4 regions of the Rhodoferax aquaticus genome follow, and region 4 is predicted to be linked to each of the others. Evidence: predicted binding sites of a transcription regulator. Region 4 holds the regulator's gene; each other region holds the start of a gene.
What was found. Region 4 encodes sigma-54, which starts transcription at its own class of promoters, with help from an activator protein. Its sites were predicted from a motif close to TGGCANGNAANCTGCTTT; they were not measured.

Region 1: a site for sigma-54 is predicted at 1,903-1,920, ahead of EXZ61_RS01095 (pilin). Genes of this name have one in related genera too.
Region 2: a site for sigma-54 is predicted at 5,340-5,357, ahead of EXZ61_RS07530 (circularly permuted type 2 ATP-grasp protein). Genes of this name have one in related genera too.
Region 3: a site for sigma-54 is predicted at 4,254-4,271, ahead of EXZ61_RS17675 (CmpA/NrtA family ABC transporter substrate-binding protein). Genes of this name have one in related genera too.

The regions. Positions count from the first base shown of each region.
Region 1 is NZ_CP036282.1:228,541-236,596, reverse strand. Features, by position in the region: gene EXZ61_RS01100 (M48 family metalloprotease) at 1-960, opposite strand, end outside; gene EXZ61_RS01095 (pilin) at 1,327-1,857, opposite strand; gene EXZ61_RS01090 (GspE/PulE family protein) at 2,047-4,467, opposite strand; gene EXZ61_RS01085 (MBL fold metallo-hydrolase) at 4,464-5,255, opposite strand; gene EXZ61_RS01080 (CHASE2 domain-containing protein) at 5,265-7,505, opposite strand; gene EXZ61_RS01075 (FHA domain-containing protein) at 7,560-8,056, opposite strand, start outside.
Region 2 is NZ_CP036282.1:1,613,047-1,621,102, reverse strand. Features, by position in the region: gene EXZ61_RS07550 (circularly permuted type 2 ATP-grasp protein) at 1-362, shown strand, start outside; gene EXZ61_RS07545 (transglutaminase family protein) at 362-1,345, shown strand; gene EXZ61_RS07540 (MFS transporter) at 1,448-2,680, opposite strand; gene EXZ61_RS07535 (alpha-E domain-containing protein) at 2,830-3,786, opposite strand; gene EXZ61_RS07530 (circularly permuted type 2 ATP-grasp protein) at 3,802-5,316, opposite strand; gene EXZ61_RS07525 (transglutaminase family protein) at 5,631-8,056, shown strand, end outside.
Region 3 is NZ_CP036282.1:3,826,641-3,834,696, forward strand. Features, by position in the region: gene EXZ61_RS17650 (bifunctional 2',3'-cyclic-nucleotide 2'-phosphodiesterase/3'-nucleotidase) at 1-121, opposite strand, end outside; gene EXZ61_RS17655 (hypothetical protein) at 108-293, opposite strand; gene EXZ61_RS17660 (TraB/GumN family protein) at 381-1,331, opposite strand; gene EXZ61_RS17665 (ANTAR domain-containing response regulator) at 1,470-2,117, shown strand; gene EXZ61_RS22420 (methyl-accepting chemotaxis protein) at 2,334-3,956, shown strand; gene EXZ61_RS17675 (CmpA/NrtA family ABC transporter substrate-binding protein) at 4,435-5,679, shown strand; gene ntrB (nitrate ABC transporter permease) at 5,689-6,627, shown strand; gene EXZ61_RS17685 (ABC transporter ATP-binding protein) at 6,624-7,457, shown strand; gene nirB (nitrite reductase large subunit NirB) at 7,927-8,056, shown strand, end outside.
Region 4 is NZ_CP036282.1:410,545-418,600, forward strand. Features, by position in the region: gene ubiA (4-hydroxybenzoate octaprenyltransferase) at 1-98, shown strand, start outside; gene EXZ61_RS01940 (PsiF family protein) at 191-505, opposite strand; gene argS (arginine--tRNA ligase) at 679-2,388, shown strand; gene EXZ61_RS01950 (SPOR domain-containing protein) at 2,412-3,056, shown strand; gene EXZ61_RS01955 (thiol:disulfide interchange protein DsbA/DsbL) at 3,115-3,768, shown strand; gene lptA (lipopolysaccharide transport periplasmic protein LptA) at 3,860-4,477, shown strand; gene lptB (LPS export ABC transporter ATP-binding protein) at 4,474-5,241, shown strand; gene rpoN (RNA polymerase factor sigma-54) at 5,357-6,955, shown strand; gene EXZ61_RS01975 (THUMP domain-containing class I SAM-dependent RNA methyltransferase) at 6,952-8,056, shown strand, end outside.

The DNA of each region.
Region 1 (8,056 bases), 180 kb from region 4:
GTCGCGCAGCTTGATCGCAGCCAAGCTCGCGCCGTACAAACTTGCACTTTGCTGGTAGGCACTTTGTTTGTTGAGCACGCTGCGGTCAGTCAGCGGCTCCCAGGCGCGCAACGCGTCGATCTCTGTGTTCGACACAACCCGTGCTCTGGCTGACACCATGGCCTGGGCAAGGTCGGTAGGGGCGGCTCTAGTTGCCAAGCTTGCGGCCCCATCCGGCAAGCGCAGTTGCATATCAGAGATTCGCTCAGTCGTTACAGGGTGACTGCGCAAATAAGGAAAATCACCCGCATCATTCAAGCGAGACGCTTGTTGCAGCTTTTCAAACATGCCCACAAACCCCTGCGGCGCAAAGCCCGCCTGGGTAAGCACGCTGTAGCCCACCCGATCCGCCTCGCGCTCCATGTCCCGTGAGAAGTTGAGCTGCGTTTGCGCACCGGCGGCCTGGCCACCGACGATCAGCGCATTGGCAGAGCGCGGGTCTTTGCTGGCCGCCAGCAAGCCCAAAATCATGGCCCCCATGACCCACGGTGCTTGCCCCGCTTGGCGAGACATCATGCGGGAGATGTGGCGTTGCGTGACATGGCTCAACTCGTGCGCCATGACCGAGGCCAATTCGTCGCGACTGCTCACCACACCCACTAAGCCCAAGTGCAGGCCCATATAAGCCCCTGGCAGCGCAAACGCATTGACCCTGCGGTCACGCCCTAGCAAAATTTCCCAAGCGTACGCTTCGTCCAACTCCGGCGGCAGTTCGCCCCGCTGCCGCGCGGCACTAAGAAGCGGCTGCCAGATGGCTTGGACAAACTCCATGATGACGGGGTCATCAATGTAATCGGGGTCGCGGTACAGCTCCCGGGCAATGCGGTCGCCTAGTTTTCGTTCGGCGGCGGGCGACATTGAGCTGGTGTCGCCTAGGTTGGGGAGGACAACATTGGCGCTGCCCATACTCTGATGGGGCATCGGCTGCGATTGCGCTGCTGCGCCAAACAACAACACTACCACTATGAAAAACAGAGCAGCATGTGCTCGTCTAGTATGGGGTAACAGCACTTTCATTCCTAATTTGCAGCTATGAACCATGTACGCCGATCGACCCTTTACAGTGCCTCTGATGCCACCCAAGCCATGGGGTAATTTACTGCACACGTGGAACACGTCATATCAGGAGTACCAGCCTCGCAGCTCTGCAAGGGAAGTTGTCCCCTTTGCTAGATGGTAGCGGCCGCATTCCCAATTTTTTGGCCAAAAAAAAGGACGTGATGCACACGTCCTTTTTTAACCTCAAATCAAAGCCATTCGTGGCTTTAATTGATCGTTGAAATTCAATTAGACTGCGCCTTCGCTGCAGGTCTTAGGACGAATAGATGCGTTGACATTGGTAGTGCAAATCCAGCTACCGTTAGCTGGGTCATAGGTAAAGCGAATTTTTTTACCCGTCAGCTTATCGGCTACGCCTGTGGCGCGGAATGTTGCTGTCAATGCGCAAGTTGTTCCAACAACAGAAGCTTCAATTTTCTCCACGTATTTACCCGACAATACGACATTATTTTCAACTGCCAGGGCTCCAGCGATTTTTGGGGCCACGTAAGCTGTAGTGACAACGCCGTTACCATCCTTAACTTCAGCAACTTCTGCCACAGACTTATCAGTGCTGCAAGCTTGAGCCAAGGCATTGTTGGACAAAGCTTCAGAGGTTGGAATCTTCAAACCCGCCAACAAGCTCACGCCTTCAGTCGCTTGTGCGCGTGAGGTGTAATCTTGATACGCAGGCAATGCCACGGCGGCCAAGATACCGATGATCGCAACCACGATCATCAATTCGATCAGGGTAAAACCCTTTTGCATAGAACGCTTCATTTGAAACTCCTTGAGATGGATAGAAAGAAAGACTGACCCAACTAATCAGCAGCATTCGTGCCAGCTTTATTCAGCCCCGATACCGCCCATAAGTCAGCCAAATGGCCTGCAAATATCGCTTTTGCGTGCCTTAAATTGGCAGAGTCACTTCAGCAACCTGACACTTTTGTCACCCCAAGGGCTTGCACCTTACTTGATGCACACCTGCCGAACCATTTTGATGTCGGTCAAACCCATCATGACTTTTTCCATGCCGTCCATCTTGAGGGTGCGCATGCCGCCTTCTACTGAGGCAGCAAATAGCTCTGCCACCCGGGCGCGTTCTTGGATCAAGCGTTTGATGCCATCGTCCGCAATCAGCAACTCATGCAAGCCTATGCGGCCTTTGTAACCAGTTTGGTTGCATTTGGCGCAGCCTACGGCGCGGTAGAAGTGCAGTTTGCCTTCTTGGCCGTAGCTGGTCTGCCAGCTTGCCATGAGCTTTTGCGCTTCGCCAACGTGGTCGCGCTTCCAGGCGACGCTGTGGCGGAGTTCTTCGGCGTACTCCGCCGCGAATAGCGTAAGTTCTTCGGCGTCGGGCACATAGGCTTGCTTGCAGTCACAGAGCTTTTTGGCCAAGCGCTGGGCCAAGATGCCCAAGAGGGCGTCGGCAAAGTTAAACGGGTCCATGCCCATGTCTAGCAAGCGTGTGATGGACTCTGGTGCCGAGTTGGTATGCAGGGTGGAAAACACCAAGTGGCCGGTAAGCGAGGCCTCCACGCCCATGGCCACGGTTTCTTTGTCGCGCGACTCACCCACCATGATGATGTCGGGGTCGGCACGCAAAAACGCCCGCATGACCAAGGCGAAGTCAATGCCCGCTTTGCGGTTGATTTGAACTTGGCGCAGGCCTTTTTGCGTGATTTCTACCGGGTCTTCGGCGGTCCAGATTTTGGTGTCTGGCGTGTTAAGGTGTTTGAGGATTGAGTGCAGCGTGGTGGTTTTGCCAGAGCCCGTGGGGCCGCACACGTAGAACAAACCATAGGGTTTTTCGATGGTGCGAATGACACGCTCTTTGTTGTGGGGCGTGAGGCCTAGCTTGTCCAGCGGTATGGGCTCGCCCGCCGCCAAGATACGCATGACCACATCTTCAACTCCGCCTGCCGAAGGAATGGTGGCAACCCGCAGCTCAATGTCCAAGGGACCGTACTTTTTGAACTTGATTTTTCCGTCTTGCGGCTTGCGGCGCTCTGAGATGTCTAGGTCGCACATGATCTTGAGGCGTGTGACCATGGCCTGCCTAAAGTGGGCCGGCACTTCCACATACGGGACCAAGGTGCCGTCAATGCGAAAGCGGATGCCAGTCTTGAACTTACCCGGCATGGGCTCGATGTGGATGTCAGACACCTTTTGGTTATAGGCATCAATGATCACCTTGTTCACAAACTTGACGAGCTCATTGTCGGCCGCGGCAGACTCTAAGGAGTCGTCGTTAGACCCATCATCAATAGGGCCGCCGTCCATGTCGGCCAACAGTTGGTCAATGGTGCTGCTGTCTGCTGCGCCACCAAACAACTGGGCTAAGGTTTCTTGAAACTCGGTTTGCGTGGTGACTCGGTAGGCAAATTTGGTGATTCGCGGGAACACCTGCGGCACCACGCGTGAGCCACGCACGGCTTCTGGGTCCACGCACATGATGACCAGCCCCGCAGGCGACTCCTCCAAGGGCACCCAACCTTGTTCGTCAATGAACTCTCGCTTAAGCGCACCGTGCAGTGTTTCGGAACGGATGCGGCTAGAGACAAAAGGCTCGTACGGCACGCCAAAGAACTTGGAGAGTGATGGCCCAATTTGTTGTGGCTTGATTTTGTACTGCGCCATCAGCAGGTGCTCTACATGGGTGCCCTCGTTGCGCGCGTCTTGAATGCACTGGCCCAGTTCGGCGTCGGTCAGAATGCCTTCGGCTACCAAGCCATCAAACTTGGTCGCTTTTTTACGCGCCCCCTCTTCCGCTCGCGCTGCGCGCTGGCGCATGGCGGTTGCCAGGGTTTTGCACAGTTCAGTGACACCATCGACCTCTAGGTCTCCAAAGGGCTCATCGCTTTTGCTGTTGATGACCTGCAGTACGCCATGCAGCCTGTCTCCGTCCAAGATGGGGGCTACCAGCATTTGTCGGGTACGGTAGCCTGAGCGCGTATCCACCAGCTTTAAGAAACTGAGCGAAGGATGAATTTGCTTGAGCGCTGCATCGTCGTACACATCAGCTAAGTTCAACGGTGCGCGGCTGAAGGCTGCGTAGCCTGCAATGCTTTGGGGGGTAATCGGGAGCTTGAGGTCGCTGGTGGTGTTAAGGCCGGTTTTTACCTTGGAGACGATGGACGCCCCATCAGGGCTCACCGCGTAAAGCGTGAGCCGGTCGGCATTGAGCAGTTTGCAAATGTCTTTACTGGTTTCGAGCATGATTTGCTCGATGTTTTCCGTGTCGTGGATACGGGCGGTGACATGGTGCAGTTGCCTATAAAACAAGGCCTCAAAGGTGACGCCGCGTTTTTTGGAGGGCAACTTTTGCGACTCGTAAAACGCGAGTTCCGCTGCCTTGGCTGCCACGGCTGCGGTTTTGGTGTCGCTCATAGTTCGAACTCCTGGCCAGCACGCAACCAGCGAATATCGTGGCTCACATGCGCGCCCATGGGCTGGGTTTGGTCAAACCGCTGAATTTCGTTCATGATTTGCTCGGTTTCAGCCGGCTTGGTATGGGTGATGTAGATGGGGAACTGCTTGCCTGGTGCAATGCAGTCCAACTCTTGCGCTAAGGCGCGTGGCGAGAGATGCAGGCTGTCTTCGGCCAGTTTGCTTTCACGGTTGCTAAACGCTGTTTCGATGACCAGCATGGACACATCGAGCTGATTGAGGCGCTGCCAAAGCGCAGGGTTCTTTTCTGTATCACCGGTGAACACCCAGTACCCTTGCCCTTGGCTGATGGCAAACCCTGCTGCAGGCACCGTGTGTACGGCGGGGAGCACTTCAATAGTTGTAGCACCCAGTTGCAGCGTTTGCCCAATAGTGATCTCGCTAAAGCGTATAAACGGTGCGGCGACCGAGGGAATTGCGCTGAAGTCAGGCCATATGACGTTGTTAAAGATATGGGCTTTCAAGGCGGCGATGGTGCCAGCCAAGGCGTGGATGGTCACGGGCTGTTGGCGTTGCGACGCAGTGGCATCCACCATCAGAGGCAAGGCTGCGACATGGTCCAAGTGCGAATGCGTGAGCAGCACATGGTCAATGCGGCGCATTTGCTCCAAAGTGAGATCTCCCACACCCGTGCCAGCATCCACCAAGACATCATCCCCGACCAAGAACGACGTGGTTCGGCAGTCTTTGGCTATGGCACCGGAACACCCCAACACGCGTATCTTCATAGTTTGGTCTTATTTGGTTTCGAAGTTGGTCGCACCGTCCCAATGCGGGTCAAACGGCAACAGGCGCAAGGTGGCCACCCGCTCCACATACAAACGATACAAGGCATTGGTAGCGTCTTGTCTTTGCAAGTTCAACAAAGCAACATCCGCTTGGTCCCATTGCTGCGCACGGTAGGCCTTGAGAAACTGCCCCCACAGCTTGAGCGCGTCTTGGGTAGTGAAGCTCCCCTCGATGGTCCCCTGCATGGGCCTAAAGATAGCAACCGCTTGGTCTTTGCCCTTGACGCGAACTTTGTCTAACTCTTGCCATAGCATTGCGCCGGCCTGCTTGCGTGTGGACTCGCTGGCCACAATGTCGGTTGCGTAGACCTTGGACAGGCCTTCTAGACGCGATGCCAGATTCACTGCATCCCCAATGACGGTGTAGCTCTTGCGGATATGGGAGCCCATATCGCCCACGCACATGACTCCGGTGTTCAAGCCGATTCCGATGCCGATTTCGGGTAAGCCCCGTGCGCGGTGCTCGGCATTGATGGTGTGGACTGCCTGCGCCATTTCCAAAGCGGCCTTCACGGCCAACTGGGCATGCTGCGAAGACTCCACAGGCGCCCCCCAAAATGCCATGACGCAGTCGCCCATGTATTTGTCGATCGTGCCAAGGTTACTGCGAATGATGTCGGTCAGCTTGCCAAAAACGCCCGTGAGCAGGGCTTGAAGTTCGGTAGGGGGCATGCTTTCCGACATCTTCGTGAACCCGCGCATGTCGCAAAACATGACCGTCAGTTCCCGATTGGTGGCCTGCATGCTGTAACTCTCGGGCTCTTTCAGCATTTCGTCGACGAGCTCGGGCGGCACATAAGTTCCAAAAAGGTTGGCCAAATCACGCTTGGCCCGGCTTTCCACAAAGTAGCCGTAACTCATGTTCAACGCAAAAGCAGTAAAGGCCATACACAAGCTCGAAGCCAGCGGCAACACCAAACCGAACTGGGTATAAAGCCAAAAATTCAGCGCGGTAAGGCCTGCCAACACAGCAACACTGAGCCCAACGGCCATAGGGGCCGCGAGCAATGGCAGGCCAAAAGCCAGGATCAACCCCGATAAGAGCAACACCACCACTTCATAGCCCAAAGCGTAGTCAGGCTTGACCAATATCTTGCCATCTAAGAACCCAGAAATAGCGTTGGCGTGCACCTCCACCCCCGGATAGGCTTCCCCGACAGGGGTGGCCCGCAGGTCCAGCAAACCCGGTGCCGTTGTGCCTAACAAGACAATCTTGTCCCGCAAAGTGTCAGCAGGGACGCGGTTTTCTAGCACATCCACCGCCGACACGTACTGAAACGAGTTTCCCGTTGGGCCACCTGGGCCTCGGTACGGCACCAGTGAGGAAAGGCGCTCATCCACAGGTACCGCAAGCGATTTTTCACCCACTTGCAACAGCAAGCGGTCCACCGTCTGGTAGGTGCGTGAGAAGAAACGGTCCGAGGTGAAGCCCGGCCTTAGGTCTGGTGATCCGGCCAAGTACCGGAACATGGCCAAGGACAATGACTCGTAGTTTTGGCCCTGGACCTCGGCCAACATGGGCAAGGAGCGAACCAGCCCATCTGCGTCAGGCAGGGTGTTGAAATGCCCCGCACGTGGGGCAGCAGCGGCCAATGCTGCAATGTTGGAGCCGTAGCCACGCCATTGCGTTGAAGGCAGTTTGCGCCCTTGCAGTGCCTCCAAGGGCAGCGCAGGTGCCGGCAGCACGCCTGAAGCTTTGCCTTGGTTAAGGTAGTAGCCCAACACAATGGGCCTTGAAGCCAGGGCCTTAGCGAACGCGGCGTCAAAATCTAAGGTGGGCTCTATCTTTTCCAAGGCCCGGGCGAACTCGGGAGAGGCTTTGAGTTCATGGTCTGCAAGCGCCTTGAGGGTTTTCAGCCCGGAGCTGTCGTCCTCTTCGGCAAACACCACGTCAAACCCTAGCAGGGCGATGTGGTGCTGCTCAAACAACTGGTTCACCAACTCTGCCAAGCGATGACGGCCCCATGGCCAGTGCCCAACTGCAGCTAAGCTTTTTTCGTCAATATCAACAATGACAATGCGTTTGTCCAATGTCTTAGGACTGGTGGCCCGCAGCCGCGCGTCGTAGATGGCATTGTCTAGCTGCCCAATAACACCGATGGGCAACATGCCCACAGCGTGCAGTAGCGCCAAGAACAACGGCAGCAAGGTGACCGCAATTCTGGCCCAATGCTTGGAAATGGCCTTCATAGGGCGCTGCCCGTGCAAAACATGGTGCTTGAACAAGCAGGCCCAAAGAGCTGCTTACAGCAGCATGAACTGCATCTTGGTTCCCGCAAGCTCGATCACATCACCTGACTTGAGCGCAACAGGTGTTTGGTTGATCGGCGCCCCATTCAATGTAGGATTGCCAGCGCCCTCGACATGGTGCACCACAAACCCGGCCTGGCGGCGGGTAATGGCTGCAACAGCGACGCCTGGCTTGCCGACTGTGGTTACCACCTTGGTGAGTGGGACCTCTCTGCCAGACGCAGTACCCGACAAGACTTTAATGGCGGCATGAAAAGCACCCATGCCCGACGAGTCACTCATGACGGTGGGGGCGTTAGACGTTGCACTGGCAAGCCCTGACACAGCCTTAGCACCCGCTGGGCGCGCCATGACGACCATGGTTTTGTCAAAGTTATTGGCTGCGCTGTCGCCAACGAACTTGATCTTGTACTTGCCAACTTCTACCGTGTCACCGTTTTGGAGTTGTTGCTTTTTGATTGCCTTGCCATTGAGATAGGTGCCATTGGTGC
Region 2 (8,056 bases), 1.2 Mb from region 4:
GCACCATTACCTTTCACGCGCAGTACCAACAAAGCCGTGACATTGCCGCTTTGGCCGACCTGCTAGTGCTTGACCGTGACAATCCACGCTCGCTGGCATGGGTTGCGCACACCTTGCGCGGCAGGCTCTCCAAGCTGGCGTTAAGCCCGGCTGGCGAACTCTCCAGCATGTCTTTGCGGGTTCCTAACCCGGATACCTGGGATTTAGCCCAACTGTGCGAGAGCCCTGAGGGTGCGGCCTCTGCTCCTGCGCTGCGGTCCGTGTTAGAGACCTTAAGGGCCAGCGCCTATAAGGTGTCGGAAGACATTAGCACCACGTACTTCACGCACTCAGGTAAAAACAAACAAAGCGTGGGCACCTGATGCAACTGCAAGTCACACATACCACGCGCTACAACTACCAACCGGCCGTAGAAACCGCCCAGCACATGGCCTATGTGCGGCCTATAGACCATGCTGGCCAAGCCTTGCTGAGCCACAGCATGGAGGTGATGCCCTTCCCGGCGCAAATGCGTTGCACTTCTGACGTGTACCGCAACACACGCTGCTTTTTCTCACTGCAAGAACCCCACAGTGTGCTGGAAGTGCAGGCTAAGAGCCTTGTGACCACCTACCCCAGCGACATTCCAAATAGCCAAGTACCTTGGGAACAACAGCGCGACAGCATGCGCTTCCAGGCCCATGCGCCGTATGAACCGGCATCTGAATTTGTTTTTGCATCCCCTTTTGTGCCCCGTCTCCAAGAGTTTGCCGCCTACGCACGCCCCAGCTTCACGCCGGGTGCCAGCGTCCTAGAGGTGGCGGTGAGTGTGATGGAACGCATTTACAAGGACTTCACTTACGAGAGCCTCAGCACCCAAATCAACACCCCGGCCCTGCAAGCACTGGAACAACGCAAGGGAGTGTGCCAAGACTTCGCCCACATCATGCTGGCCTGCTTGCGCACCATGGGGCTGCCAGCGCGCTACGTCAGTGGTTACCTGCTGACCCGGCCCGCGCCCGGCACAGTAAAGCTCGTCGGCAGTGACGCATCGCATGCATGGGTGAGTGTGTACGTAGCCGACCTGCCCGAGGGTGCGCGCTGGGTAGACCTAGACCCTACCAACAACCGCTGGGGCTGGTACGCACCTGGCGTGGACTATGTCACCCTCGCGGTCGGACGCGACTTCGGTGACGTATCACCGCTGCGCGGCGTCATCCACGGCGGTGCAAGCCACACCCTTGAAGTTGGCGTTACGGTCGAAGAATTCACGCCAACGCCTGCCCAACTCCCAGCCTTGACGCCATTCGCTCCTATGCAGCCACTACAGAAGACAAGTCAGAGCCAAAGCCAAAGCCGGGAATAGGCACTATATTTTTCATAGCATCCCACGCAATCTCCGAGGGCGCAGGAGACACATTGGACTGATGAGTCGCAACCGGACTCTAACGCTGTGTAAGCCTTAACGCTACCGCGCACTAGGTTCCATCGTGTCGCGGTGTGCAAGTGCGGGAAACAGCTTGACCCAACTGGCAGCAACCAGCACGGTCCCTACACCACCTAAGACGGTAGAGCCCACAGCCCCCATCAGTGCAGCCGTGGCACCAGACTCAAACTCTCCCAGTTGATTAGAGGCCCCAATAAAAATGGAGTTAACCGCTGAGACCCGACCCCGCATGTCGTCAGGCGTTTCCAGCTGCATGAGGGTAGAGCGAGTGACCACACTCACACTGTCGGCAGCCCCGGTGACGACCAAGGCCAACAAAGAGAGCGCAAAACTCTGCGAAAGGCCAAAAACCACCGTGGCTAAGCCAAACACGCCCACAGCGGTGAGTAACTTGTGCCCCACTCTGCGCCGCAAGGGCCAGCGAATCAGCGCCAAAGACATGACTAGCGCGCCAACCGCCGGTGCCCCGCGCAGCAAGCCCAAACCCACAGGGCCCACGTGCAAGATGTCGCGACAGTAAATCGGCAGCAATGCAGTCGCGCCACCTAGCAACACCGCAAACAAATCCAGCGAGGTGGCACCCAAGAGCACTTTGTGCTGCCATACAAAGCGAAACCCGGCCGACACACTGCTCCAAGTTGCAGCCAAATAAACAGGACGATGGGGGTAGCGCACCGAAAGAGCCAGCCCCACCGCACACACCAGCAGGACAGCACAGGTGGCGTACACCGTAGAGGGGCCCCAGATGTACAGAACGCCGCCCAATGCGGGGCCGCAAATGATCGCGACCTGCATGCCACTTGAGCTCCATGCCACGGCGGTTTGAAGCTGAGCCACGGGCACCAACAACGGGGTGAGCGCCTGCTGCGCCGGCATTTGGAAGGCGCGGGCCATTCCCAGCATGACAGAGACCACGAGAATCAAGCCACGCGTGGCAAAACTTTGTTCGGTGGCCAGCACCAAGACAAGGCCCACGCAGGCCTGCAGCAGCATGCAGGCTGCAAAAATGCGCCCCCGGTGGTAGCGGTCAGCCGTATGCCCGGCGGGCAGCGTAAACAACAGGGCTGGCACAAACTGAAACAAGCCCACCAAGCCCAAGTCCCATGCGCTGGACGTCAGGTCGTACATGTGCCACGCAATGGCAACCATCAGCATTTGGGTCGCTGTAACGCCTAAGAGCCGGGCGCACCAAAAACGGATAAAGGGTCTGTTGTGCAACAAGGATGTTGCGGTTGACTCATGGGCATGCGACATGGCCAAAGCTTAGCAGCAGGCTGGGCTACCGCTCTGTGCAGACACGCGCCAACCGGTCAATATCTTGGCGCAAGCAGACAAGCTGCGCCCACCCTCCCCAACACGTGCAAGCCCACCGCCACGGTGGGGCAGCTCGTGGCAAACAATAATCAGTTCAACGGCACCAAAAACTCACGGCCGATGTGGGCACCGATGTCATTGACGCGATCCAAAAACTGAGACAGGTAGGCATGCAGACCTGTCGCCAAAATTTCGTCAATGCGGCCATACTCCAACTCAGCGCGCAGCTTGCCAGCACGGCGCAGGGTTTCGCTGCGCGGGTCGGTCCCCAGCAGCTCCAAATTGGCCAGCACTTCATTCATGCAAGCATGCAAGGAGCGAGGCATGTCCGGACGCAGAATCAACAATTCAGCCACGCGCTCCGGTTTGATGACGTCGCGATAGACCTTGCGGTACACCTCAAAACCCGACACGCTGCGCAAAATGGCGCTCCAGTGGTAGAAGTCGTACTCTTGGTCTTTCTCGCTCGCCGCGCCAAAGAAGTCGCTTTGTACCGCATGAAACTTCACATCCACCAAACGCGCTGTGTTGTCCGCACGCTCTAAAAAGGTTCCCATGCGCATGAAGTGCAAAGCTTCGTCGATCAGCATGGTGCCCACCGTCACTCCACGCGACAGGTGGGAGCGGAACTTCACCCATTCAAAGAATTGGGCGGGGTCTTGCTCAAACTGACCCGACTTGATCATGCGCTTGACTTCGAGCCACGTGGTGTTTTGCGTCTCCCACACTTCGGTGGTCAGTGCGCCGCGCACGGCACGCGCATTCTCACGGGCCGCACTCAGGCAAGACATGATGCTCGATGGATTGCTCTCATCTTTGACCATGAAGTCCATGACTTCACGGGCTTGGATCTCGCCGTGCCGCTCTTTGTAGCTATAGAGCAACTCACTGATAGACAGCAGGCCTTGCCAGCCCAGTTGCGCAACCGCTTCTGATTGCGGCAACAGCGAAGTTTGGTAGTTGACATCCAACATACGCGCGGTGTTTTCCGCGCGCTCTGTGTAGCGGGACATCCAGAACAGATGGTCAGCGGTTCTTGACAACATATTTGGGAGCCTCTCTCAAGCTGACTGCGTTTGGGATTGGGTGGAGGTTGCGGCACTGCCGGGCGCGACCTCATCTTCTTCTAGGATCCAAGTGTCCTTGGTGCCACCGCCTTGGCTGCTGTTGACCACCAAGGAGCCGTCCTTCAGCGCAACGCGTGTGAGGCCGCCAGGCACCATTTGCACTGTCTTGCCAGACAGCACATAAGGCCGCAGGTCAATGTGGCGCGGCGCTATGCCGCTCTCCACAAAGGTGGGACAACTGGACAGACTGAGCGTGGGTTGCGCTATATAGCCACTGGGGTTAGCCAACAAGGCCTTGCGGAAGTCTTCAATCTCTGCCTGGGTCGACGCTGGACCCACCAACATGCCGTAGCCGCCTGCTCCATGCACCTCTTTGACGACCAAGTCTTTCAAGTTGGCCAAGGTGTACGCCAAGTCGTCCTTGTTGCGGCACATGTAAGTCGGCACATTGTTCAAAATGGGCTTTTCACCCAAGTAAAACTCGATCATTTTCGGCACGTAGGGATAGATAGACTTGTCATCTGCAATACCGGTACCGACTGCATTGCAAATGGTGACGTTTCCGGCGCGGTACGCACTTATCAGCCCCGCGCAGCCCAGCGTGGATGTTGGCCTAAAGACAGTGGGGTCCAAAAAGTCGTCATCTACGCGGCGGTAGATCACGTCTACACGGCGCGGACCACGGGTCGTGCGCATGTAGACAAAGTTGTCTTTCACAATCAGGTCTTGCCCCTCCACCAGCTCAACGCCCATTTGCTGCGCCAAGAACGCGTGCTCAAAATAGGCGCTGTTGTACATGCCTGGCGTCAATACAACGACGGTGGGCTCAGCGGTCGTGGCCGGACTGCTAGCGCGCAGGGTTTCTAACAACAAATCTGGGTAGTGGGCGATGGGGGCCACACGGTGCGCGCTGAACAAATCAGGGAACAAACGCATCATCATCTTGCGGTCTTCCAGCATGTAGCTCACGCCACTGGGCACCCGCAAATTGTCTTCTAGCACGTAGTACTCGCCTTTGCCATTGGCATCTGGCGCACGCACGATGTCGATCCCCGAAATTTGCGAGTAGATCCGGTTGGGCACCTCTACGCCCATCATCTCGGGGCGAAACTGCGCGTTGTTTTCAATCTGCTCGCGCGGCACGATGCCCGCTTTGAGAATCTCTTGGTCGTGGTAAATGTCGTAAATGAACCGATTCAGTGCAGTGACGCGCTGCACCAAACCTTGCTCCATGCTGCCCCACTCATGGGCAGGAATGATGCGAGGGATCAGGTCAAACGGAATTAGGCGCTCAGTGCCTGCTCCGTCTTCGTCCTTCTCGCCGTATACGGCAAAAGTTATGCCCACACGTCGGAAGATCATTTCCGCTTCTTCTCGACGTTTGGCCATCATGTCGCCGGGTTGGCGCGCTAGCCATTCGTCATAGATCTTGTAGTGCTCGCGTATTTGCTTGCCATGAGTAAAAAACTCGTAGGGAAGCTGGGTGTACATCTCATCGAATTTCCGCATAAAAGACCTCTTTCAACACGTTCTATGCAAGCTTTGGGCCACCGATATCATGCACCACGATGGCGCTTGGTAATGTGAAGCCACCTAAGCGTTTTACCTAGGGATACGCCACATTTTGGGGCTACATCCGCGTATACCCTTGGCACCATGACCGCGCATTGTCACCAATACGATGCATACTGACTTGCAGCAGACCCAGCCCTGTTTGGCGCAGGACTTGCTTTGAGCCATGCACAAGCCCTGTTGCTACTATGTAGCCGTTACTGCAATTGTGGTAACGCCTTTCCAGTGTGAGATTTAACGAGACCGGCCCCATGTCCATCCACGCAGCACTGAACCACGTCACCCATTACTCCTACGACCGTTTAGTCAATCTCGGTCCCCAAGTGATCCGTCTGCGCCCAGCGCCCCATTGCCGCAGCAAAATCATCTCGTACTCCCTCAAAGTCGAGCCAGCTACCCACTTTGTGAATTGGCAACAAGATCCATTTGCCAACTACCAAGCACGGCTAGTCTTTCCGGAAAAAACAAAGGAGTTCAAGGTCACCGTCGACTTAGTCGTCGAAATGGCCGTGTACAACCCGTTCGACTTCTTCCTTGAACCCGAGGCCGAAGAGTTCCCATTTACCTACGCGGCTGAGCTCAAACAAGAGCTTCTGCCGTACTTGGCAGCGGACCCTATGACGCCCCTGCTGCAGGCGTATTTGGACAAGATTGACCGAACGAAACGCCGTAGCGTGATCTTTTTGGTGGACCTCAACACCATGGTTCACCAGTCTGTGGACTACACCATTCGCATGGAGCCGGGCGTCCAAACTCCGGAAGAGACGCTGACGCTAGGGTCGGGTTCATGCCGTGACTCTGCATGGCTGCTGGTCCAATTGCTGAGGCACTGCGGACTTGCTGCGCGCTTTGTATCGGGCTATTTGATTCAGCTCGCCCCCGATGTGAAGTCTCTCGACGGTCCTAGCGGCACGGAAGTGGACTTCACAGACCTGCATGCTTGGTGCGAGGTTTACTTGCCCGGCGCAGGCTGGATTGGCCTTGATGCTACGAGCGGTCTCTTGGCAGGTGAGGGGCATATCCCATTGGCCTGCACGCCGCAGCCCTCGGGAGCAGCGCCAATTGAAGGTGGCGTGGATGAGAGCGAAGTGAAGTTCCAACACCACATGCAGGTCACGCGTTTATACGAGTCTCCTCGTGTCACCAAGCCTTACACCCCTGAGCAGTGGGCTGCGGTCATGCACTTGGGCGACCACGTGGACTCCGAGCTCCTAGCGGGTGATGTGCGCCTAACAATGGGAGGAGAACCCACGTTTGTGGCGGTTAACGACCGCGATGCGCCTGAGTGGAACACTGACGCCTTGGGCCCCACGAAACGCGGCTTTGCAACCGAACTGGTGCACAAACTGCGTGACGAATACGGCCAAGGTGGATTTCTGCATTTCGGCCAAGGCAAGTGGTATCCCGGCGAACAATTGCCGCGTTGGGCACTTAATATTTACTGGCGCGCCGACAAGCAAAAAGTCTGGAACAACCCAGAGTTATTCACCGATGAGCGCAAACCGACGCACTACACAGCCACAGATGCCCAGCGCTTTGTATCTCGCTTAGCCTGCAATCTGGGACTCACCGACAAGTATCTGCAGGCTGGTTATGAAGACACTTGGTACTACCTGTGGCGCGAGCGCCGCTTGCCGGTCAATGTAGATCCGTTCAACAGCAAGCTTGATGATGAGATGGAACGTGCGCGTCTGCGGCGAGTCTTTGAACAAAAGCTGGATTCGGTTGTGGGCTATGTGCTGCCTCTTAAAGTGGCCGATGACCGCGGCGCAAAAACCCAAACCAATAACCCAAAGCTTGCGGGACCCAGGTGGACGACTGGCCCATGGTTTTTCCGTGATGAGCGCATGTACCTCATGCCTGGTGACTCTCCGATGGGTCTGCGCTTACCCCTAGACTCTCTGCCGTGGGTGAGCCAAGGTGACTTCCCTTACCTAGTAGAGAGAGATCCCACGGTGGACCGTGGCCAACTCCCCCTCCACTCCACATTTGCTGCACGCTATGCATCGGGCAGCACTGGCAGCGCCTCCATAGCCAGTGGATCGGTGGGCTCTAGTGGCTTGCCCTATCTGGCTGGCAATCTGGCCGTGCCAGAAGCCGGTCGTAAGATGCAAGCCACGCCTGGCAGCGGAGACACCAGCATATCCACCCATGCACAGCACGCCACGCAGCCTGAGCCGGCCCTGTTCGCCAAATCGCCCACTCGATTTGAATCCGCCCACTGGATCACCCGCACCGCACTGTGCGTAGAGGTACGCGATCCACGCCGCGCCAGTGGCCCTAAAGCTGAAGCCCAAGGCTCCAAGTCAGGGGTCTTGTACGTGTTTATGCCGCCTCTTGAGCGACTAGAGGACTACCTCGACCTGTTGGCCGCCATCGAAGCAACCGCCACTGAGCTCAAGATGCAGCTCGTGCTAGAAGGCTACCCACCTCCCCGCGACCCACGCTTAAAGCTGCTGCAAGTCACCCCGGACCCCGGCGTGATCGAGGTCAACGTGCACCCCGTCACCAACTGGAAAGAACTGGTCTACAACACCGAGTTTTTGTACAACGCGGCCTTCGAGTCGCGCCTGAGCGCCGAGAAGTTCATGACCGATGGCCGCCACACCGGCACCGGTGGCGGTAACCACTTTGTGATGGGAGGTGCCACGCCGGCAGACAGCCCCTTCCTGCGAAA
Region 3 (8,056 bases), 1.3 Mb from region 4:
TCATGTGCACATCAGTCGTCTCTAAGATGCGCAGTTTGAGTTCAGCCGCGTTGGCCCCGGCACCCAATGACCCCGCAATTAGCAGGGCCATCAAGGCGGCATTCCATCTAAATTTTTGCATTGCATTGGCTCCAAAACTTCATCATAGCCACCGCCACGTCTTCCATTTTGATGCGCAGCAAGTAGGCATGCTTTCGTGTCGCCTTGTTGACAGGCTGCGCCGCTTGGCCCAAGACAAAGGCATCCAAAGGCCCGGCGCTTGCGCTACCACCTACTGCCCCACCGTGAAGCATGATCCGTCTACCGATGAGAATGCGGCCTTAGTCTCAGCCAAGCACTCGCACGGAGTTACCACACGCTGGACTCTAAGGCCTGCTCCATTAGTACAAGCGCTGTACCGTGTAGCCCTGCTTCGCCAGTAGGGTGGGTAAGCCGGTGGGGCCTGCCAAATGTAAGGCGCCCACCGCCAACAACACCTTGGTCCCCGCAGCATGCAGCGCATCCAATCGTTGGGCCATGACAGGGTTGCGGTCATCCACCAAGCGTTTCATAGCTGCTTTCTCTGAAGCCGTTTTGATACAGGCACACCAGGCGGCGTAATTTTCCAGGGTAGCCAAGTCATGGTTTGCCCAGGCTTGCATCAGCTTGATCAACATACTGCGGGTTTTGCCGCTCTCCAAGTCGCGCAAGGCCGAGGCCACGTCAGCATTGCGTTGTGCAAGGGGCGCCTTGTCATCGCGCAATGCCTCCAGCTGCTCGTCAACGGTTTCCAAAGACACGATGGGTCGCTGGGCAGCGTTCGCCATCAGTGCCATTTGCAAGTCAATGCCATAGGTGGGCTCCAAGCCCTGGTCCCGCGCTACCATGCTCGCCAGAGTGGCTAGCTGCATCTCGGGGCGATAGCGCACCAAAGCCTCTCGTGCTATACAAAGCCGGTCCGCCACCGCCTGCATGCGCGCGTTCAAAGCGGCTGGCAAAGGTGGCGCAGTCTTCGCGCTCATCTTCTGCTCCAGGGTGCTCGCAGTCTCTGGCTCTAAGGGATTTATTTCTAGTGCAAGCACATCCGCTTCATGCCACGCCTGCCCCAAAACAGGTCCAGGAAACGCCCAGTCCCACGCAGCCACGTGCGCGGTCCCATAGACATAAGAACTGTGCCCACCTTTGCTTACCCGCCACAAAAACCCGCGGTCTCGGACATTGGCCTGGGCCGTCGCGATGTGCTCGGTGCTAGGCGCCTGAGGCTGCGCAGTGCATTCGGCCAAGGCTTGCCCAGCCCAAAGACCCAGCACCAAAACCACCACGCGGCCCAGGCCATAAGTTTTGTAATTCACATGTACCCCGTTTCCATCGTCTGTAGCATGGCACGCGGCCCTGCGCCCTAGCTTGCGCCCATCACCGGTTAGCAAGTGCTCAGTGTAAGGGGCCCCAAGCACCCTTATGGTGCGAAACTTGCTTGCATGCCGTTCACCATGACCGAAGCACTGCGAATTGTTGTCATCACTGCGGAACTGGATGTTGAGGATCCGGGCGACAGCCATGCCCTTGAGCAGGCGGAGCGCTCGCGCAGCTTGCGTATTGGTTTGCTTGAAAATGGGTTCAACTTGGTGGCCTCCCTGCCGCCCGACGTTTTTTTGACCGAACGTTTGGCCCAGTTGCAGCCCGACTTGATCATTGTCGACGCGGAAAGCGAAGCGAGAGATGCACTGGAACATGTTGTCATGGCCACGCGTGATGCGCGCCGCCCCATCGTCATGTTTACCAATGACCATGACGCAGACAATGCCCGCGCTGCAGTGGCTGCGGGTGTGTCGGCCTACATCGTCGCGGGGCTTCAAGCCGAACGCATACGGCCGATTCTGGATGTCGCGCTGGCCCGCTTCCAACACGAACAAGCGCTGCGCCAAGAGCTGGCAGACACACGCGACGAACTCAATGCACTGAGCGCCACCTTGCAAGACCGCAAGGTGATTGACCGGGCCAAAGCATTGCTGATGCAGCGTCAGCAGCTCAGCGAGGACGCGGCGTACGCCAAGCTGCGCAAAACCGCCATGGACAAAAACCTGAAGATCGTGGAAGTGGCCCAGCGCATACTGGACGTGGCCGAGCTGTGGTCCTGATCAGAGCAGCGTGTCAGTCAGTGGCGTCAAAGGTTCCCTGAGACTGGCAAGCGTTGATGGAAGGCGGCTGGAATCTGCTGAGCACAGCGCCCGATAAGCCCCTCAAATATTCCGCCCAAGCACAGTGAATCCCCCTAAACTGGAGGCGTCGAGAGCACTTGAAGAATAGTGGGTCCGTGCAAGCCCTATGAAAAAACCCTTCCGAAAGCCCAGCGTATGGTCAAGAACCTGAGTATCAAAGCCCGTTTGTCTTTGGCATTTGCAGCTGTCGTTGGATTGTTTGCAATTACTTTGGTGGTGGTGGCCTCGTACCTCGCCAGCCTCGCGAGCGACGTTAAAACTATCCACGGGGACACCCTCAAATTTGTTCTGATCGTAGGGGATATGAACTTAGCCCGTTCTGATGTCCAACAGTTTTTGACCGATGTATCGGCCACGCATGACCCCGACGGGTACAAAGACGCCGACGACGCGGCCAAGCGGTTTCGCGCAGGCGTGGCTAGCTTCAAGGCTAAGCTGGAAGCCGAAAGCAAGACGGGGAATCCCCAAGCAAAAGCGGAAGCAGACAAAGACCTCGCTGTCTTGCAAGAAGTGGATGCAAGTTTCACCAAGTTTTACGACATGGGCAAGGTCATGGCCAAAACGTATATGGACCAAGGCATGGAAGCTGGCAACGCAGTCATGAAAGGCGCCAACGGATCTGCTGGGTTTGACGCTGCAAGCGAAGACCTTCAGAAAGTTCTTGACAAGTTCCACGCAGACCAAGTCGAAGAAGCAAACCATATCACCGATCGTGCATTGGGCAAGTCGAATGCCATGATGGCCGTCATGGCGGTTAGCGCCGTCACCGCTGTGCTTCTGGCCGTTGGCTTTGGCAGCTGGGTGGTCAGAAGCATTTTGCGCCAGCTAGGAAGCGAGCCGGAAACTGCCGTGAGCTTGGCACAAAACGTAGGTGCCGGCGATCTCAGCCACGATGTCCGCTTGATGCCCGGCGACGAAAGCAGTCTGTTGTGGCAGCTTAAGTCTATGCAAAGCAATCTGGCCCAGGTTGTACAGCGCGTGCGCAGTAGCTCTGACAATGTAGAAACCACCAGCGTTGAAATTGCTGAAGGCAACCACGAGCTGGCCCGCCGCACAGAAAGCCAGGCCAACACCTTGGTTCAAACGGCGAACTCCATGAAAGAACTGTCACAAGCCGTGGAGCAAAACGCCCATAGCGCAAAAAAAGCGAACCGCCTGGCGTTAGCAGCTACGGACGTGGCTTCGCAAGGCGGCATGGTGGTGGGGCAAGTGGTCGACACGATGAAGGGCATCAATGACGCATCTAAAAAAATTGCCGACATCATCAGCGTCATTGACGGGATAGCCTTTCAAACCAACATCTTGGCCCTCAACGCAGCAGTAGAGGCCGCCCGAGCGGGGGAGCAAGGGCGTGGCTTTGCGGTGGTCGCGAGTGAGGTCAGGTCATTGGCTGGGCGCTCGGCTCAAGCGGCCCGCGAAATCAAGTCGCTGATTAGCACCAGCGTTGAACGCGTAGAACAAGGCACGACCTTGGTCGATCAGGCCGGTGCCACCATGACGCAGGTTGTCAGCAGCATCAAAGAAGTCACCGAGATCATGGGCCGCATCAGTGCGGCCAGCATGGAGCAGTCGCGCGGAGTGGCTGAGGTGGGTATGGCTGTGATTGATATGGAGCACACCACCCAGCAGAACGCCGCCCTCGTAGAAGAAATGGACGCTGCTGCCGCCACACTGCGCGAGCAAGCTACGGCTTTGGTGAACACGGTCAAAGAATTTAAACTGGGTGACAGCCACGCCCGCACCCACAGCAGCAGCTGAGATCATTTAGCGCCCTGTGCGCAACGGCAAGCCCGAATCGGCCTTGGTTGCAGAGGGACTATGGCGCACCAAAATCTGCCACGCCGATGAGCCACACGCGCCATAGAAAGGCAAGCTTGGGGCAAGCGAATCAGCGCCCCACCCTTTTTGGTGCAGGCACCATGAACGTACCGCCGGTTCAAGCAACGAAATTTAATGAACCAATAGCTCCGTAGCGCTTATCCGCAAAGCGCCGCATGCTCCGCTTTTTATAGCGCCAGCAGTATTTAGAACACACACACTGTCAGGTTTCATTCATGGCACATACCTTGCTTAACACCTCACAAGACCTTCTTTAGGTCATGCAAACGCCCCGTCCAACGGCGGGCTGGGTGAATGCAAAAGGACAAAGGCGTCCCCACGGGTTTGATTGCGCACTGCGCGTCGAACCCCGTGTGGACGCCTTTTTTGTTTTGTGTTTTAACTTTGGAGTGTTGTCATGACAGACCTTTTGAAAGCCAAACTCAGCCGCCGCGCAGTGCTACAAACTGCAACCGTAGGCGCGGTTGGTATCAGTCCGGCGCTGCGGGCCGTCGTCTACGCAGGCGGTTCCGATGCGCCCGAGAAAACCGAAGTCAAGATCGGCTTCATTCCTTTGACCGATTGCGCCAGCGTGGTGATGGCCTCGGTGCTCGGTTTCGACAAAAAGTACGGCGTCACGATTGTGCCTAGCAAGGAAGCCTCATGGGCCGGTGTGCGTGACAAACTGGTCAGCGGCGAACTGGACTTTGCCCACGTGCTCTATGGCTTGGTCTACGGTGTGCACTTAGGCATTGGTGGGCCCAAGAAAGACATGGCCGTGTTGGCGACCCTGAACAACAACGGCCAGGCTATTACCTTGTCCAAAAAGCTAGCCGACAAAGGCGCTGTCGATGGCGCCAGCCTGGCCAAGCTGATGGCCGCAGAAAAGCGTGAATACACCTTTGCGCAGACCTTCCCCACGGGAACCCATGCCATGTGGCTTTACTACTGGATGGCTGCCAATGGCATCCACCCACTGCAGGACGCCAAGGTCATCACCGTGCCCCCACCGCAAATGGTGGCCAATATGCGGGTCGGCAATATGGACGGCTACTGCGTGGGCGAGCCCTGGAACCACCGCGCCATCATTGATGGCATCGGCATCACCGCCACCACCACCCAAGACATTTGGAAAGACCACCCTGAGAAAGTACTGGGCACCACGGGCGACTTCGTCAAGAAGTACCCCAACACCGCTCGGGCCGTCACAGCTGCCATCTTAGAGGCCGGCAAGTGGATCGACGCCAGCCTGTCCAACAAGAACAAGATGGCCGAAACCATTGCCGATAAGAGCTATGTGAACACCAGCGTGGACGCCATCAACCAGCGCATTCTGGGGCGCTACCAAAACGGTCTGGGCAAGACCTGGGATGACCCGAATTTCATGAAGTTCTACAACGACGGCGCAGTGAACTTCCCTTACCTGTCGGATGGCATGTGGTTCCTGACCCAGCACAAGCGTTGGGGCTTGCTCAAAGACCACCCCGACTACCTGACTGTGGCCAAGCAGATCAACCAGATCGAGATCTACAAGCAGGCTGCCGCCGCTACCAAGACGCCGCTGCCTAAGAGCGATATGCGCAGCAGCAAGCTCATGGACGGCACGGTGTGGGACGGCAAAGACCCCAAGAAATACGCCGACGGTTTCAAGATCAAAGCATAAGGAGTCGACATGGTCAGCGCCGTATTCCACTCACCGATCGCCACAGCCACCGATGGGTCTGCTACAAAAACAGAAGCTGCTGCCGCCCATTCCGCGGTCGCTAGCAGCCCAAAAGACACACAGACTGCTGCACAGACATTGCCGGAGCAGTCTGCCCCCGCTTTCGACTGGAACGGTCTGCTACTCAAGGTATTCCCTCCCTTGGCTGGGCTGGCATTGCTCATCGGCATCTGGGCATTGGTGAGCATTGGCACAGCCAGCTCCATCCCCAGCCCCTTGGAGACATGGAAGCAGGCGGTGGTGATCTTCAGCGATCCGTTCTATAGCAAGGGCCCTAACGACCAGGGCGTGGGCTGGAACGTGCTGTTCTCGCTCAAGCGCGTGGCCTTGGGTTTTGGGCTGGCTGCACTGGTGGGCATTCCAGCCGGGTTCCTGATCGGGCGGTTTGAGTTCTTAAGCCGCATGTTCAACCCGCTCATTAGCCTATTGCGCCCCGTGTCGCCCCTGGCGTGGTTGCCTATCGGGCTCTTGGTGTTCAAGGGCGCGAACCCGGCTGCCATCTGGACCATCTTCATCTGCTCCATCTGGCCCATGGTCATCAACACCGCCGTGGGCGTGCAGCGCGTGCCGCAGGACTACATGAACGTGGCCCGCGTGCTCAACCTGTCCGAGTGGAAAATTTTTACCAAAATCCTCTTCCCTTCGGTGCTGCCTTACATGCTGACTGGTGTGCGCCTCGCAGTGGGCACCGCCTGGCTGGTCATCGTGGCCGCCGAGATGCTGACGGGTGGCGTGGGCATTGGCTTTTGGGTGTGGGACGAGTGGAACAACCTTAACGTCAAGAACATCATCATTGCCATCTTTGTGATCGGCATCGTGGGCCTGCTGCTGGAGTTCGCGCTCATCAAAATCGCCACCGCATTCACGTTCGAAGAGGTGAAGTCATGAGCCTCGTGTCCCCCAACCTCAAGTACATCGAGATCCAAGGCGTGGACCAGACCTTCAAGACCAAGAAAGGCCTGTTCCCAGCGTTGCGCAACATCAACCTCAACGTGGCCAAGGGCGAGTTTGTGGCCCTCATCGGCCACAGCGGCTGCGGCAAGTCCACCTTGCTGAATCTGATTGCCGGCCTGACCATGCCGACCCAAGGCTCGCTGATTTGCGCCAACCGCGAAATCGCAGGCCCCGGCCCCGAGCGCGCGGTGGTGTTCCAGAACCACTCGCTGCTGCCTTGGCTGACTTGCTTTGAAAACATTTATCTGGGCGTGGAGCGCGTGTTCGGTACCCGCAATCCTGGCGCTTCGTCAGAGACCCAAGCGCAGCTCAAAGCCCGCACCGATGCCGCACTGGCCTTGGTGGGCCTGACGGCCGCCGCTCAAAAACGCCCCGGCGAAATCAGCGGTGGCATGAAGCAGCGCGTGGGCATTGCCCGTGCGCTGGCCATGGAGCCCAAAGTGCTGTTGATGGACGAGCCCTTCGGCGCGCTGGATGCGCTGACCCGTGCCAAGCTGCAAGACGAGTTGCTGGAGATCGTGGCGCGCACCGAGAGCACGGTGGTCATGGTGACCCACGATGTGGACGAAGCTGTGCTGCTGTCCGACAAGATTGTGATGATGACCAACGGACCTGCCGCCACCATCGGCGAAGTGCTGAGCGTGGACCTGCCCCGCCCTCGGTCCCGCGTGGCCTTGGCTGATAGCCCGGAGTACCTGGGGTACCGCAAGGCGGTGATTGACTTTTTGTACACCCGGCAGGGGCATGTGGAGAAGGTGGCTTGATCATGTCTTCTTGCTTTCTGGATGCTTTTGAGGTGCACGCTGCTTTGGAACACACCCCCTATCCCCCAGCCCCTTTCCACCCTCGCCAGGGCGGAAAGGGGAGCCGAACAGCCACATTTTGTTGTTTGTCTCCGGCTACTGGGCTACTGCCACTAGGTCGCCACCGTTTTTGCATACCAGCGGCTCATGCCAGCGGTCGTAGTGACAGGCCAAGTAGTTTGCGCGCCCACAGCAGGCGCCACGCGGCCTGCCGTTTGAACGCCCGCATATCGGCGAACACTACGACCGTAGGTTCCTCAATGCAGGCGCCCAAGTACGCGACGCGACCTCACTCGCCTAGATCCGTATCCGGCGCACAGCCACCCAATCGGCAGTTGGCCCCCCTTTCCGCCCTGGCGAGGGTGGAAAGGGGTTGGGGGATAGGGGGTGTGTTCCCTCGCCCCGCACACCAAAACTCAGGAGAACAACAATGAAAAAGCAAAAGTTGGTCATGGTCGGCAACGGCATGGCCGGTGTGCGGACGATTGAAGAGCTGCTCAAGGTCGCACCGGACCTGTATGACATCACCGTCTTCGGTGCTGAGCCGCACCCCAACTACA
Region 4 (8,056 bases):
AGCTCATTTACACCCGCACCCGTGAGGGTTGCTTCATGGCCTTTCGCGTGAACCACTGGCTGGGCTTTGCCTTGTTCATGGGTATTGTGTTGCGCTAGGCGCGCGCCCACAAAAAAGCCCGAGTCTGTGTAGCAGGGCTCGGGCTTTTTTTACGTCAGCCACAGGGTTTGTGGCAGCCGCGTAGGCGGGATTACTTGGCTGACAAGCACTCTTTCATGTGTTTCTTGCGCTCGTCGCCCTTGAGGTCTTTGGCTGACGCGTTGCAGGTTTTCATTTTGTTTTGCTGTGTAGTGGGCTCAGCGGCTGGCGCTTCGGCGGCGGCAGGCTTGGCGCTCAGGCACTCTTTCATAAAGGCCTTGCGTTCGTCGCCCTTTTTGTCAGCAGCGGCTTTGTTGCAAGTCACCATCTTGTTTTGCTGGGGTGTCTTGCCTTTGTCATCGGCAGCGTGCGCAGCGCCCACGCACAAAGAAAGACCCAAAATGACCAAGGTGAGCAGTTTTTTCATCAAATGTCCTAACAAAGTTGAAATCTGGGAGCATGGCGAGAGTGCCATGGAGGAGAAGAATACCCTGCAAATTGCAGCATATAAGCTGTGACATTTCAATGCGGAGTGTCCCATGCACATGCGCAAAGGGTGTAGCGGCGTGTGACCTTGGGGCCTGCTCGTAAAATAGCCGCATGTTGTCTGTAAAAATTGAACTGCTCGAAACCTTGGCGCATGCCTTGGACACTCTGTCACCCGGCGCAGGCGCTAAAGCGGCCTTTGAATCGCCCAAAGTGGCAGCCCATGGTGATTTCGCGACCACGGCGGCCATGCAATTGGCCAAGCCGCTCAAACTCAATCCCCGCCAATTGGCCGAAAACCTGTGCAATGCGCTGCGCGAAACCCCCGCGTTTAGCCAATGGGTAGACGCGCTGGAGATTGCCGGCCCCGGTTTCATCAACATCAAACTCAAGCCCGCGGCCAAGCAGCAAGTCGTGCGCGAAGTGCTCGCCGCTGCCGACAGTTTTGGTCAACAAGCCGCGCTGAACCAACGCATGCTGGTGGAGTTTGTCTCCGCCAACCCCACTGGCCCCCTGCATGTAGGCCATGGCCGCCAGGCGGCACTGGGCGATGCGATCTGCAACTTGTTTGCCACGCAGGGCTACAGCGTGCACCGCGAGTTTTATTACAACGACGCAGGCGTGCAAATTGACACCCTCACCAAGAGCACGCAGTTGCGCGCTAAGGGCTTCAAGCCGGGTGACACCTGCTGGCCCACCGACCCAGATAACCCCGAGAGTAAGGCGTTTTACAACGGCGAATACATCCAGGACATTGCCGATGCCTTCAAAGCCCAAGCCTCCATCAAGGCAGATGACCGTGAATTCACCGCCAATGGCGATGTGGATGATTACGACAACATCCGCCAGTTTGCGGTGGCCTACTTGCGCAACGAGCAAGACAAAGACTTGCAGGCTTTCAACCTGCACTTTGACCAGTACTACCTCGAGTCCAGCCTGTACACCAGCGGCCGTGTGGAAGCCGCTGTGGGCAAGCTCGTGGGCAATGGCAAGACCTACGAGCAAGATGGCGCGCTGTGGCTCAAGAGCACCGACTACGGTGACGACAAAGACCGCGTGATGCGCAAGAAGGACGGTAGCTACACCTACTTTGTGCCCGACGTGGCCTACCACATCGCCAAGTGGGAGCGTGGCTTTACCAAGGTAGTGAACATCCAGGGCACCGACCACCATGGCACGATTGCCCGTGTGCGCGCTGGCTTGCAAGCTGCGGATGTCGGCATTCCCCAAGGCTACCCCGACTACGTGCTGCACACCATGGTGCGCGTGGTGCGTGGTGGTGAAGAGGTCAAGATCAGCAAGCGCGCGGGCAGCTATGTGACCCTGCGTGACCTGATCGAGTGGACCAGCCAAGATGCGGTGCGCTTCTTCCTGTTGAGCCGCAAACCCGACACCGAGTACACCTTCGACGTGGACTTGGCCGTTCAAAAGAACAACGACAACCCGGTGTACTACGTGCAGTACGCGCATGCGCGCATCTGCTCGGTGCTTGCCGCGTGGCAGGAACAAGATGGCGGCAATGCGGCAAGTTTGTCTGGGGTGGACCTGTCTGCGCTGCAAAGCCCGCAGGCCATGGCCCTGATGCTGCTCTTGGCCAAGTACCCCGAGATGCTCAGCGCTGCGGCTTCAGGTTTTGCGCCGCATGATGTGACTTTTTACCTGCGTGAACTCGCGGCTAGCTACCACAGCTATTACGATGCTGAGCGCATCTTGGTGGATGACGTGCAAGTCAAGCAGGCGCGTTTGGCCTTGGTGGCGGCCACCGCCCAAGTGCTGCGCAACGGCTTGGCGGTGCTGGGCGTAAGCGCTCCGCAAAAAATGTAAGGTTTTCAATGAAAAGGCAGGGCATGAAAAATCAGCGCGGCGGTACCTTCTTGGGCTTCGTCATCGGAGTCGTCTTTGGTTTGGGTGTTGCCTTGGCGGTGGCGGTCTATGTGACCAAAGTGCCCGTGCCTTTTCTGAACAAGAGCCAAAGCCGCTCCGCCGAGCAAGACGTTGCTGAAGCCCAGAAAAACAAAGACTGGGACCCGAACTCGCCGCTGTATGGCAAGAACCCGGTCAAGCCCGCACCTGCGCCAGAGCCTGCTGCCGACCCCAACGCCAAGCCTGCGGACGCTAAAGCCGAAGCCAAGCCCGATCCGAAGGCTGAACCTAAGGCAGCGGCAAAGCCCGATGCCAAGGCGGATGCCAAAGCGCCTTCCGCGGATCCCTTGGGTGATTTGGCCAAGGCCAAAATGGCCACCGCCGATGGTGAAGGGGTGAGCTACTTTGTCCAAGTTGGCGCGTTTAAAACCTCCGAAGATGCAGAAGCGCACCGGGCCAAACTCTCGCTGAGCGGCATTGAGACCAAGGTGTCAGAGCGTGAGCAATCCGGGCGCACGGTGTTCAGGGTGCGCGTTGGCCCGTTCGAAAAAAAGGATGAGGCCGAGCGTTCCAAAGAAAAGTTGGACAAAGCCGGCCTAGACACTTCGTTGGTGCGCGTGCAGCGCTAAACCCCGGAACTATTGCGACCCTTTGTGGTCACATTCCAAGCTTATGGAGATCTCTTACATGAAACGTCGTGAATTTACGCAAGTCGCTGCTGGTGCAGTCGCCGCTTCGGGCCTGTGGGTGGCACCTGCAGCCCATGCCCAGTTTAAAAAGCCTGAGGCCGGCACGGATTACCAAGTTCTAGATATCCGCGCGGCGGTGGACGCACCCGCAGGCAAGATTGAAGTGGTCGAGTTCTTTTGGTACAACTGCCCGCACTGCAACGCGTTCGAGCCCACCTTGGAAGCGTGGGTCAAAAAGCTGCCCAAAGACGTTGCATTCCGGCGGGCTCCCGTCGCGTTTCGCGACGATTTTGTGCCCCAACAACGTCTCTACTACACGCTGGAGGCTATGGGCCTGTTGGACAAGCTGCACGCCAAAGTGTTTCAGGCGATCCACGCGCAGCGCCTGGATTTGTCAAAAGGCGAAGGCATCACCGCGTGGGTGGCCCAGCAAGGCGTAGACAAGGCCAAGTTTGTGGAGCAGTACAACTCCTTCACGGTCGTTACCAAAGCCCAAAAGGCATCCAAGCTGCAAAATGCCTACAAGGTAGAAGGTGTGCCCGCCTTGGGCGTTGCAGGGCGTTACTACACGGACGGATCTATCGCGCGCAGCATGGAGCGCGCCTTGCAAGTGGTCGACGCTTTGGTGGCCGGTATTCGCGCCGGCGCTTAAGCGCTTCATAGGTTTTCGCGCTCTAAAAGGCGCGGACTTGGGCCGTCGCTGGGTACAATGCCCCATGCGTTTTAGCAAGTTCCGTGCCTTTATGAAAAATCCCTGTTTCTATGTAATGTGGTCCTTGGCGATTGCCTTGGTGACCAGCCCGGTGTTTGCCGAAAAGGCAGACCGAGACAAACCTATGAACATCGAGGCCGACGCATTGCGCTACGACGACCTCAAACAGGTGAGCATCTTTACAGGGCGCGTGGTGTTGACCAAAGGCACTATCCAAATTCGTGGCCACCAAGTGGAGGTGCGCCAAGACCCCGATGGGTACCAATTTGGCCGCGTGATCGCCGCGCCTGACGCCTTGGCATTTTTTCGCCAAAAGCGTGAAGGTCTTGAAGAGTTCATTGAGGGTGAGGGCGAAACCATTGACTACGATGGCAAGGCAGACACCGTCAAGTTCACCAAAAAGGCGGTACTACGGCGCTTGCGTGGGGCTGTATTGGCAGACGAGATCACTGGTGGCGTCATCGTCTACGAAAACCTGACTGATATGTTTACGGTGGATGGCAACCATAGCAAAGGCGTTGCTGGTGCACCCACTGGGGGCCGCGTGCGAGCCATGTTGACACCTAAACCCGATGCGGTGGCACCCGGTACAGGGGCTGCAGCGCCAGCACTGCGCGCGACCACGACCTTAGGAGCACCGGCCAAGTGAGTGCGCATTCAGAAGTTGCCCCGGTGAGTAGTCTAGAAGCGCACCACCTGCAAAAGTCTTACGGCAAACGACAAGTCGTTAAAGACGTGTCACTGGCAGTGCGTACCGGCGAAGTGGTGGGCTTATTGGGCCCAAATGGCGCAGGTAAGACCACCTCGTTTTACATGATTGTGGGGCTCTTGCGAGCCAGTGCGGGCGACATCACCATTGATGGCCAGTCCATTGAGCACATGCCCATTCACCGCCGCGCACGCCTGGGCTTGGGGTATTTGCCGCAAGAGCAATCTATTTTTCGCAAGCTCAACGTGGAAGACAACGTGCGCGCCGTGCTGGAATTGCAAAAAGACGCCGACGGCAAGGCACTGAGCGGCGGTGAAATTGAATCGCGCCTGACGGCTTTGTTGCAAGACCTGCGCGTCGAGCATTTGCGCGAAAGTCCTTCTTTGGCCTTGTCCGGCGGTGAGCGGCGGCGTGTTGAAATTGCACGCGCCTTGGCCACCCGACCACGGTTTATCTTGCTGGATGAGCCATTTGCCGGTATTGACCCGATTGCGGTGATAGAGATTCAGCGCATCATCAATTTCTTGAAGGGTCGCGGCATTGGCGTTCTGATTACGGACCACAACGTGCGTGAAACACTGGGTATTTGTGACCACGCGTACATCATCAGTGACGGCCGCGTGCTGGCGCAAGGCACTCCTACCGAGATCGTGGACAACGCAGATGTGCGCCGTGTCTACCTCGGCGAAAACTTCAAGATGTGACCATGGCAAGTGTGCGCAAACGCTTCCTAGGCCTTGGCCCGCGAAGCGCCTTCTCTCGCTTAGTTTGGCCCCATGCCCCGTGCAGCCCTTTTAACGTCCGCAGGGTGGTTGTGAGATGAAGCAAGGGCTTTCCCTACGCGTCTCGCAACACCTAGCGCTGACGCCGCAACTGCAGCAATCTATTCGCCTCTTGCAGCTCTCTACCTTGGAGCTAAGCCAAGAAGTGGAGCAGATGCTGGATGAAAATCCGTTTCTGGAGCTCACCCAAGACGAGGCTGTGCGTGAAGACTTTGGCATTGCCCAGGCTGATACGCCGGTGACGCGCGACGACCGGGAAGCCGAAACTGCTCCTACTTCTATAGCTGACTACGCAAGTACCACGAGCGCTGAGGCCACCAATGACGATGAAGCCACCCCGCTGTCTGCCGATGATGGCGTGAGTTGGGAGGGCGATGGCACCACCGACATGGCGCCGGACGACGGCGAATGGGGTGGTGAAGCCAAGGCCAGTACCAACAACCTTGGTGATGATGGTGACTTTGACGCCACGGAGTTGGCGCGCACCCAAGAGTCTTTACAAGCCCATTTGCACCGCCAAGCGCTGCGCTTGCGCCTGAGCCCCACCGACACAGCCGCCCTGCGGTTTTTGATTGAGTCGCTCAACGACGACGGCTATTTGGATGAGCCACTGGAGGACCTTGCGCGTGGCTTGTGCGGCGGCGACTTGGATCAGCTCGATGATTTGGTTCACCACTTCACGGTCGCCCTGCACTTGTTGCATAGCCTAGAGCCCGTAGGGGTAGGCGCACGCAATTTGGGCGAGTGTTTGCGCTTGCAGCTCAAAGCCCTGCAGGCGGATGAGGATCTGAGCGATGAGCGCAGCGCCTTGCTGGCGGTGGCCGTGCGGATGTGCTCCCAGCCCATGGATTTGCTGGCTCGCCGTGACATCAAGCGCTTGGTGCAGCTGTGCGATGCCACCGATGCGCAAGTGCGCGAAGCCATTGCACTGATCGCGCGCTTGGAACCCAAGCCGGGGCGGCGTTTTGTGGACGTGCAGCGCAACATTGTGGTGCCCGATGTGCTGGTCGTTCCTGTGAGCAAGCGGCCTGGTGTAGTGAATACCAAGTTTCGGGTACTGCTTAACCCAGAGGTGATGCCGCGCTTACGAGTCCATGATATTTATGCCAATGTGCTGCGCAACCACCGTGGCGGCAAAGACACTGCCAGCCACGCTGCGCTGCAACAGCGCTTGCAAGAAGCCCGCTGGTTCATCAAGAATATCCAGCAGCGCTTTGACACGATTCTGCGGGTGAGCACGGCCATCGTCGAGCGGCAAAGTAGTTTTTTTGTGCATGGTGAACTGGCCATGCGCCCCTTGGTGTTGCGTGAAATTGCGGATGAGCTGGGCTTGCACGAGTCCACCATCAGCCGGGTCACCACGGCCAAGTACATGGCTACGCCCTTTGGTACCTTTGAGCTGAAATACTTCTTTGGCTCAGGTCTGGGCACCGAGTCGGGGGGTAACGCGTCCAGTACGGCAGTGCGGGCCTTGATCAAACAATTCATCAGTGCGGAGAGCAATCTCAAACCGCTGTCCGACAACCAAATCTCCGACATGCTCAAAGAGCAGGGCATTGAATGTGCCCGCCGTACGGTTGCCAAATACCGCGAAGGGCTCAAAATTGCCCCCGCTTCGCTAAGGAAAGCCCTGTGAACCAACTCCAACTCTTTTTACCCTGCGCCGCCGGCGTAGAAGACTATCTGGCGCCTGAGATTCTGCAAATCACAGGTTTGCCACCGGGGTGCATTACCAAGCAGCGCGGTGGCGTGGCGGTGCGCACTTCGTTTGCCCATGCCATGCTGCTCAATCTGTACAGCCGCTTGGCGCAGCGTGTGCTGGTGCTCTTGTCGTACACCGAGTACCGCAACGAACAAGACCTCTATCGCGCGGCTTGCGAAGTACCGTGGGAGCGCTGGTTCACACCCCGTCAAAGCATCAAGGTGGAAGTGACGGCCCAACACAGCCCTCTCACGTCCTTGAACTTTGCGGCCTTGAAGGTCAAAGACGCGGTGTGCGACCGGTTTCGCGAAAAAGCCAATGGCGTGCGCCCCGATGTGGACACCCAGTGGCCCGATGTGCGCATTTTTGCCCACCTGACCACGGATGCGTGCTCGCTGTACATCGACACCTCGGGCGAACCCTTGTTCAAGCGCGGCTGGCGCGAAGACAAAGGCGATGCGCCATTGAAAGAAACCTTGGCAGCCGCCATGATTGCCGCCAGCGGCTGGGCCTCTGGAGAAGAGGACCTGCTGCCCTTGTACGACCCCTGCTGCGGCAGCGGCACCGTGGCCATTGAGGCAGCGCAAATCGCCTGCAATATTGCGGCTGGCAGCTTGCGGCGCTTTGCGTTCGAGAAGTACGTGCCTTTTCAGCCCCAAGCATGGGCTGCCCTCAAACAAGAGGCTGCTGCCAATGTGGTCAAGCCCGAGCCTGGACAAACGACCCTGATCTACGGCAGTGATGTGTCCCACCGTATGGTGGACTTTGCCCAGCGCAACGCAGAGCGCGCAGGTGTGGGCGATGTGATTGAGTTTCGCGGTGGCGATGCCTTGCAACGTATGCCTCCTATAGAAGGCGGCGGCGTGATGGTGATGAACCCACCCTACGGCGAGCGCATTGGCATTGGCGGTGTAGCCGGGGAGGGCGAGCAAGCCCGTTTTGGCGCGCGGGAGTTGGCGCACACCGAAGACGGTGGCGAGTTCTTTAGCCAACTGGCCAGCCACTGGAAGAAGCACTACGCAGGCTGGAGCGCTT